One region of the Sodalis sp. RH19 genome, then DNA from elsewhere that is predicted to be linked to it. Evidence: predicted binding sites of a transcription regulator. Region 1 holds the regulator's gene; each other region holds the start of a gene.
What was found. Region 1 encodes ArgR, which controls arginine synthesis, uptake and breakdown. Its sites were predicted from a motif close to ANTGAATAAAAATACANT; they were not measured.

Region 1 (2,244 bases):
CGGCTTCGGCGGCATTCATGAAAAACTGCTGGCGCAGTTAAACCTGAAAGCCGGCCTGGCGGTGTAGGCGCCGTGCGCAAGCCAAAAAAAACCCCCGCAAGCGGGGGAAAAGGTTCGCCGGATAGGACGACGAGAGGGAATCGGCTGTCCGCGTCTTGGGTTATTACTGGACACAGGAATAACTGAGGGCGACGACGGCATAACCGCTTTGACTTCTGGAGTAAACTCTTACTGCACTGCGTTATTGATTATTTTTTCAAGCCTTGACGAACCCGCCGGCTTTCAGCAATTCAGCCCAGGGCGCGGCGGCAAGTCGCTGCCGGTGCCCTCCATCCATGTGCTTATTTATACAACTCGGCCGTGGCGTGCCAGGTATCATTTTCACGGGCTTCCGTGATGTGGTATGCCGTTGCGCCTTTGGCTTCAGCAGCTTGATTCAGCGCCTGATGGATGTCGGAAGGCGCGCCTGCGATCCCGCCTACGCTTACGGTGCCGAACGAATGCAAGCCGCTGGCCTGATCCTGCGAGATTGATTCTGCGGCGAAGGCGCCGAAAGATAAGGCTGACATTACGGTCATCAGTGATACTGCGGTTTTAATTTTCATGTTTTATACCTCTACTATTCTTTTGACTGACGTTCTTCATGCTGTTCTTTATTGCTGACAACAGGATGTAAAACGTGATGTTCATCACGAAACAAAGTATACACTAGTAACGGCAGGTATTAGTAGTTTGCTCATAATTTATTATGAAACTTTATTTCTGTACTTTCGCATGATATAAGAAAAAGCTATTAAAAGTGGTTGAATAATATACAATTCATGTTAAATAATTGTAATTTCAATCAGATAGCGGTTTTTAGCCAAACGTGCTGTCTGGCCGGCTTCCGGCGGTGGAAACCGCCGCGGTGAAACCATAGAGAGAATATTAGCGGGGCTTAGGGCCACAAAGGCAGCATCATTTGTGGCGTGATTACGCTTTTGCAGCGGCATAAAAGAGATGAAAAGCACGAATGTTAGGCGCTGGCGTTATAAAGCGCCCGATCGTCGGCTTAGAGTTCCTGTTCAAACAGAATAAGGATGGCTTCGTAAAGCTGCTTTACGCTAAAACCCTTGGCGGGGGTGGTAAAGATCGTATCGTCCCCGGCTATGGTGCCCAGGATGCCTTCGGATTTACCCAGGGAATCCAGCAGCCGCGCGATAAGCTGGGCGGCGCCGGGACTGGTATGGATAACGATAACCGCGTCGTTGTGATCGACATCCAGCACCAGGTTTTTCAGCGGACTGCTGGTGGTGGGCACGCCCAGTTCCGCCGGCAGGCAATAGACCATTTCCATCTTCGCGTTGCGGGTCCTTACCGCGCCGAATTTAGTCAGCATCCTTGATACCTTGGACTGGTTAATATTTTCAAATCCCTGTTCTTGCAATGCAAAAACGATTTCACCTTGGGAGCTGAATTTCTCTTCCTTAAGCAAGGCCTTAAAAGCTTTCACCAGTTCTTCTTGTTTAAAGTGGTTGCGCATATTTTCCCAAACCAGTAGCCAGTATTGTACGACGAATTATGCATAAATTTGCATTTTTATGCAATAACAATGCGCAGCCACCGCCAGGATGGCCAAATTAAGTCGGCAAAACAATCAGCTTAGCAATATCTATTCAAACCGACCATGACCGGGCTCCCATATTTCATGGCCGTTAAAAGTAAAGAGAATGTTATTAATTTGATGTTGTTTTAACCATTGCTGTCGGTGTAGTGTGGACGCTAACCACGGGTATTGAACGGCGGCGACAGGCATTATCCGGTGAGGTCATCCGGCATGGGAATTCGGGCGGCTAATAGGGATAAAAAAGGGAAGTTAATGCGTCAATTCTCAAATTTGCGATCGCTGATTTGTTTTTACCCGTTTATGTCTCTATGATCATAACCAGATGATTTGACGGCATTTAATTTTTCCTATAATAATAAGGAGATTAGAATGAAAGTCGCAGTTCTCGGCGCAGCGGGTGGCATAGGCCAGGCCCTTGCCCTGTTGCTCAAAACCCAGCTCCCTCCAGGTTCAGAACTCTCTCTTTATGACATCGCCCCCGTAACGCCCGGCGTGGCGGTCGATCTCAGCCATATTCCCACCGCGGTCAAGATTAAGGGCTTTAGCGGCGAGGACGCAACCCCCGCCTTGGCAGGGGCGGACATCGTTCTTATTTCCGCCGGCGTGGCGCGTAAGCCCGGCATGGATCGCGCCGATCT
Region 2 (2,244 bases), 2.0 Mb from region 1:
CTTGCCGGCGCACGCGGTAGCCGGCGGGCGTCCCGGGAATGCTCGCCGGCGCAGCCCGGTTACTGGCCGGTGAGGTCCGCCACCAGGATTTTTGAACGGCGATGGTAGTTATACAGCGCCTGCTTCTGCTGCGGCAGCACTTCCACTTCCGCCGGGGTAAAACCGCGCTCCTGGAACCAGTGAATGCTGCGCGTCGTCAGTACAAACAGCTTTTTCAGCCCCATCTGGCGCGCCTGCTGCGTAATGCGCTGCAACAGCATTTCGCCGCGCGACGAACTGCGGTAATCGGGATGCACGGCCACGCAGGCCATCTCCCCCAGCTGTTCTTCCGGAAAGGGGTAAAGGGCGGCGCAGGCAATGGTCAGGTTGTCCCGTTCGATAATAGTGAATTTATCGATTTCCATTTCCAGCTGTTCGCGGGACCGGCGCACCAGGATGCCCTGCTGCTCCAGCGGGCGTATCAATTCCAGGATGCCGCCGATATCGTTAATGGTCGCGCGCCGCACCTGTTCCGCGCTTTCCATCACGATCTGGGTGCCGATGCCTTCGCGGGAGAACAGTTCCTGCACCAGCGCGCCGTCATCCTGATAGCTGATCAGATGGCAACGGCGCACGCCGCTGCGGCAGGCTTTCACCGCGCCGCGCAAAAAGCGCACCGTGCCGGAATGGTAATCGCCTTTTTTTTCCAGCGCGTCGATACGCAGCTGGGCCTCATTGGGAAACAGTTCGGATATTATCTCGCCCTTATCGTCACACACCCCTTGCGAAGAACAAAAGCCGATAATCTTTTCCGCTTTCAGTTTGATAGCCAGCTGGGTGGCCACTTCTTCCGAGGTCAGGTTAAAGCTCTCGCCCGTTACCGACACCGCCACCGGCCCGAGCAGCACGATAGCGCCGCTGTCCAGCTGGCGGTGTATCGCCTCGTCGTCGATACGGCGGATGCGGCCGCTGTGGCAGTAGTCCACCCCGTCGTCCACCCCGAGCGGCTGGGCAATGATAAAATTGCCGCTGACCACATTAATATGCGCCCCCTGCAGCGGCGTATTGTTCAGGCTCATGGACAGCCGCGCGGTAATATCCAGCTGCAGCAGGCCGGCCGCCTGCTTGACCAGTTCAAGGGTCGGCGCGTCGGTGACGCGGGTATGCTTGTGGTAAATAGGTTCCAGGTGGTGCACCGACAGATTGGCGTCGATTTGCGGCCGTGCGCCGTAGACCAGCACCAGGCGGATGCCCAGGCTGTGAAGGAGGCCGATATCATTAACGATGTTGGCGAAGTTTTCATGTTCGATGGCTTCGCCGCCTAACATGACGACAAACGTCTTGCCCCGATGGGCATTGATATAGGGAACTGAGTGACGAAAGCCTTGGACCAGTTCAGTACTACGTTCCTTCACGGCAAATCCTCTGTGAATGATTATTCTGATTTTGTGTATTTTTATTCTATAAATAGGGTATTGGCAAGCAGCATTTTTCCCCATTCTTGTTTGTAAAGAATCGAAAATAAACCCCGAAGCACTAAGCATAGAGCCTTTTAAGGATGACAGATACCGGCGGATTCGCTAAAGTTTTTGCCATTCGAAAAAATGACTGCTTTTTCATTATATTAGCTTTTATCCTGGGGCGATATGCCGGATTCACATCATAATAAGGGGCGCAGGCGGTCTGCTGCAGGCAACCGCCGCCACCTGGCTGTTAACGCTCAGTCGCATCGGAATGGCGGCGCCGCTGGTGGTGGCCGTGCGCATCTGGCCCGCGGCCAGTTATACCCGCATTACGCTTGAATCCCAGTCCCCCTTGCGCTATCGCCAGTTTGTCCTTGGCAATCCCGACCGGCTGGTGGTGGATATCCAGGATGCCCAGCTTAATTCGGTGCTGAAGGGCGCCGGTCAATTGGTCAGGGAAGAGGACCCCTACATCAGCCGGATACGGGCCGGCCAGTTTGACGATCGCACCGCCAGGATGGTGATCGAACTGAAGCAGCCGGTCCAGGCGCGCTTCCTGGCCCTGCCGCCGGTGGCCGGGTTCAAACATCGTCTCATCATGGATCTCTATCCCCGGGCCGGCAGCCGTTCCGCGCTGCAGGACGATCCGCTGCTGGCGCTGCTGGAGGACTACAATCAGGGCGATCTGGCGCGCAGCCTGCCGCCCGAATCCCAGGCGCCGCGCGCCGGCAAAGCCGGGCGCGACCGGCCGGTTGTCATCATGCTCGACCCCGGCCATGGCGGTGAGGATCCTGGCGCCATC
Region 3 (2,244 bases), 720 kb from region 1:
GCACCGCATTGGAAATATGGCCTTTATGGGCGCGCACCGGCTGCAGCGAGGTCGGTTCGCCGATAATGGCGCAATCCGGGCGCAGCTCGCTGGACTGGGCGAAATAGCTGGCTCCCGCCATACTGGTTTCCTCATCGGCGGTGGCGAGGATATATAATGGCTTTTGCAGCTTGCTGGTATCGATATCGCGCAGCGTGTCGAGGATAAAGGCAAAAAAGCCTTTCATATCGGCGGTGCCCAGGCCATACAGCTTATTATTGTCTTCGGTCAGGGTAAAGGGATCGCGTGTCCAGCGTCCGTCGTCAAACGGGACGGTATCGGTGTGCCCCGTCAGCAGCAGGCCGCCGGCGCCGCTGCCGATACGGGCCAGCATATTATATTTGTTGCGCGTGCCCGGCACCGGCTGGATTTCGACCTGGAAACCCAGCGTCGTGAACCACCCCGCCAGCAAATTGATTAAGGTCTGATTACTTTGATCCAGGGCGCTGTCGGTGGCACTGATGGACGGCGTGGCGATCAGGGCGCGGTACAACTCCATAAACGGGGGTAATTTTGTCTTCACTGTTGACAGCCTTTAGTTTGGATAGTATCAATATTCATGCAATAATAGTGAATAAAAATACACTAACGTTGAGCGTAAAGTAAACGGATACTTACCAGACTACTACGCTTGACCTCGCGGGTGAACAGCGAATAGTTGCTTAAGCGACGACTTAGGCGACAAAGAGTTGCTGGAGATCCCTTCTCGTCGTAATAGCAAATCAAGAAGGTGAACAAAAGTCATGCTGAATACGCTGATTGTTGGTGCCAGCGGATACGCCGGAGCTGAGCTTGCGGCCTATCTCAACCGTCACCCGCATATGAACATAACCGCTTTGGCGGTTTCAGCGCAAAGTGCGGATGCCGGGAAATTACTGTCCGAACTGCATCCCCAGCTTAAGGGCGTGGTCGATTTACCGCTGCTGCCCCTGACCGACGCCGCTGAACTGGCGAAAACGGTGGATGTGGTGTTTCTCGCCACCGCCCATGAGGTCAGCCACGATCTGGCGCCGGTATTCCTGGCCGCCGGCTGCGTGGTGTTCGACCTCTCCGGCGCGTTCCGCGTCAATCAGGCATCGTTCTACAGCCAGTATTATGGTTTTGAACACCAGCATGCCGACTGGCTGGCGAAGGCGGTCTACGGCCTGGCGGAATGGCAGGGCGAGGCGTTGCAGCAGGCGCAACTGATTGCCGTGCCGGGCTGCTATCCCACCGCGTCCCAGCTGGCGCTCAAGCCGCTGGTCGACGGCGGTCTGCTTAACGACGCCCAGTGGCCGGTGATCAACGCCGTCAGCGGCGTCAGCGGCGCTGGCCGGAAAGCGTCGCTTGCCGCCAGCGTCTGCGAGGTCAGTCTGCAACCCTACGGCATATTTACCCATCGCCACCAGCCGGAAATCGCCGCCCATCTTGGCATCCCGGTGATATTTACCCCCCATTTAGGCAATTTTGCCCGCGGTATCCTGGCCACCATCACCTGCCGCTTAAACGCGGGCGTGACGGCGGGCGATGTGGCCGAATCCTATCATAACGCCTATCACGATAAACCCCTGGTACGGTTGTATGAGAAAGGCGTGCCGGCGCTGAAGGCGGTAGTGGGACTGCCGTTTTGCGATATTGGCTTCGCGGTGCAGGGCGAGCATTTAATCGTGGTGGCCACCGAAGATAATTTATTAAAAGGAGCGGCCGCGCAGGCAGTACAATGCGCTAATATCCGCTTTGGTTTTGCACAAACGCAGGCGCTGCTGTAACGGCTGGCGACGAGGTAATAAAAATAATGAATCCGTTAATTATAAAACTGGGTGGCGTGTTACTCGATAGCGAAGAGGCGCTGGAGCGTTTATTTTCGGCGCTGGACAGCTATCGCGCGCAGCATCAACGCCCGTTGCTGATTGTTCATGGCGGCGGTTGCCTGGTGGACGAGCTGATGAAAAAACTGGCGCTGCCGGTGACCAAGGTCAACGGCCTGCGGGTTACGCCGGCGGATCAGATTGATATCATCACCGGCGCGCTGGCCGGCACGGCCAATAAGACCCTGCTGGCCTGGTCAAAAAAACATGCCATCCCGGCGGTCGGGTTATGCCTGGGCGACGGCAATAGCGTCGATGTTACAACGCTTGATGAGAAACTCGGCCATGTCGGCAAGGCGCAGCCGGGTTCGCCGGCGTTGTTAAATACCTTGCTTGGCGCCGGTTACCTGCCGGTTAT

Region 2: argA (amino-acid N-acetyltransferase) is a predicted target of ArgR. The motif match lies at 1,427-1,444, and genes of this name have one in related genera.
Region 3: argC (N-acetyl-gamma-glutamyl-phosphate reductase) is a predicted target of ArgR. The motif match lies at 609-626, and genes of this name have one in related genera.

What each region holds. Positions count from the first base shown of each region.
Region 1 is NZ_CP178734.1:3,655,672-3,657,915, reverse strand. Features, by position in the region: gene mpl (UDP-N-acetylmuramate:L-alanyl-gamma-D-glutamyl-meso-diaminopimelate ligase) at 1-67, shown strand, start outside; gene yhcN (peroxide/acid stress response protein YhcN) at 342-605, opposite strand; gene argR (transcriptional regulator ArgR) at 1,052-1,522, opposite strand; gene mdh (malate dehydrogenase) at 1,976-2,244, shown strand, end outside.
Region 2 is NZ_CP178734.1:5,671,392-5,673,635, forward strand. Features, by position in the region: gene argA (amino-acid N-acetyltransferase) at 60-1,394, opposite strand; partial or broken gene amiC (N-acetylmuramoyl-L-alanine amidase AmiC) at 1,626-2,244, shown strand, end outside.
Region 3 is NZ_CP178734.1:4,377,052-4,379,295, reverse strand. Features, by position in the region: gene argE (acetylornithine deacetylase) at 1-562, opposite strand, end outside; gene argC (N-acetyl-gamma-glutamyl-phosphate reductase) at 783-1,787, shown strand; gene argB (acetylglutamate kinase) at 1,814-2,244, shown strand, end outside.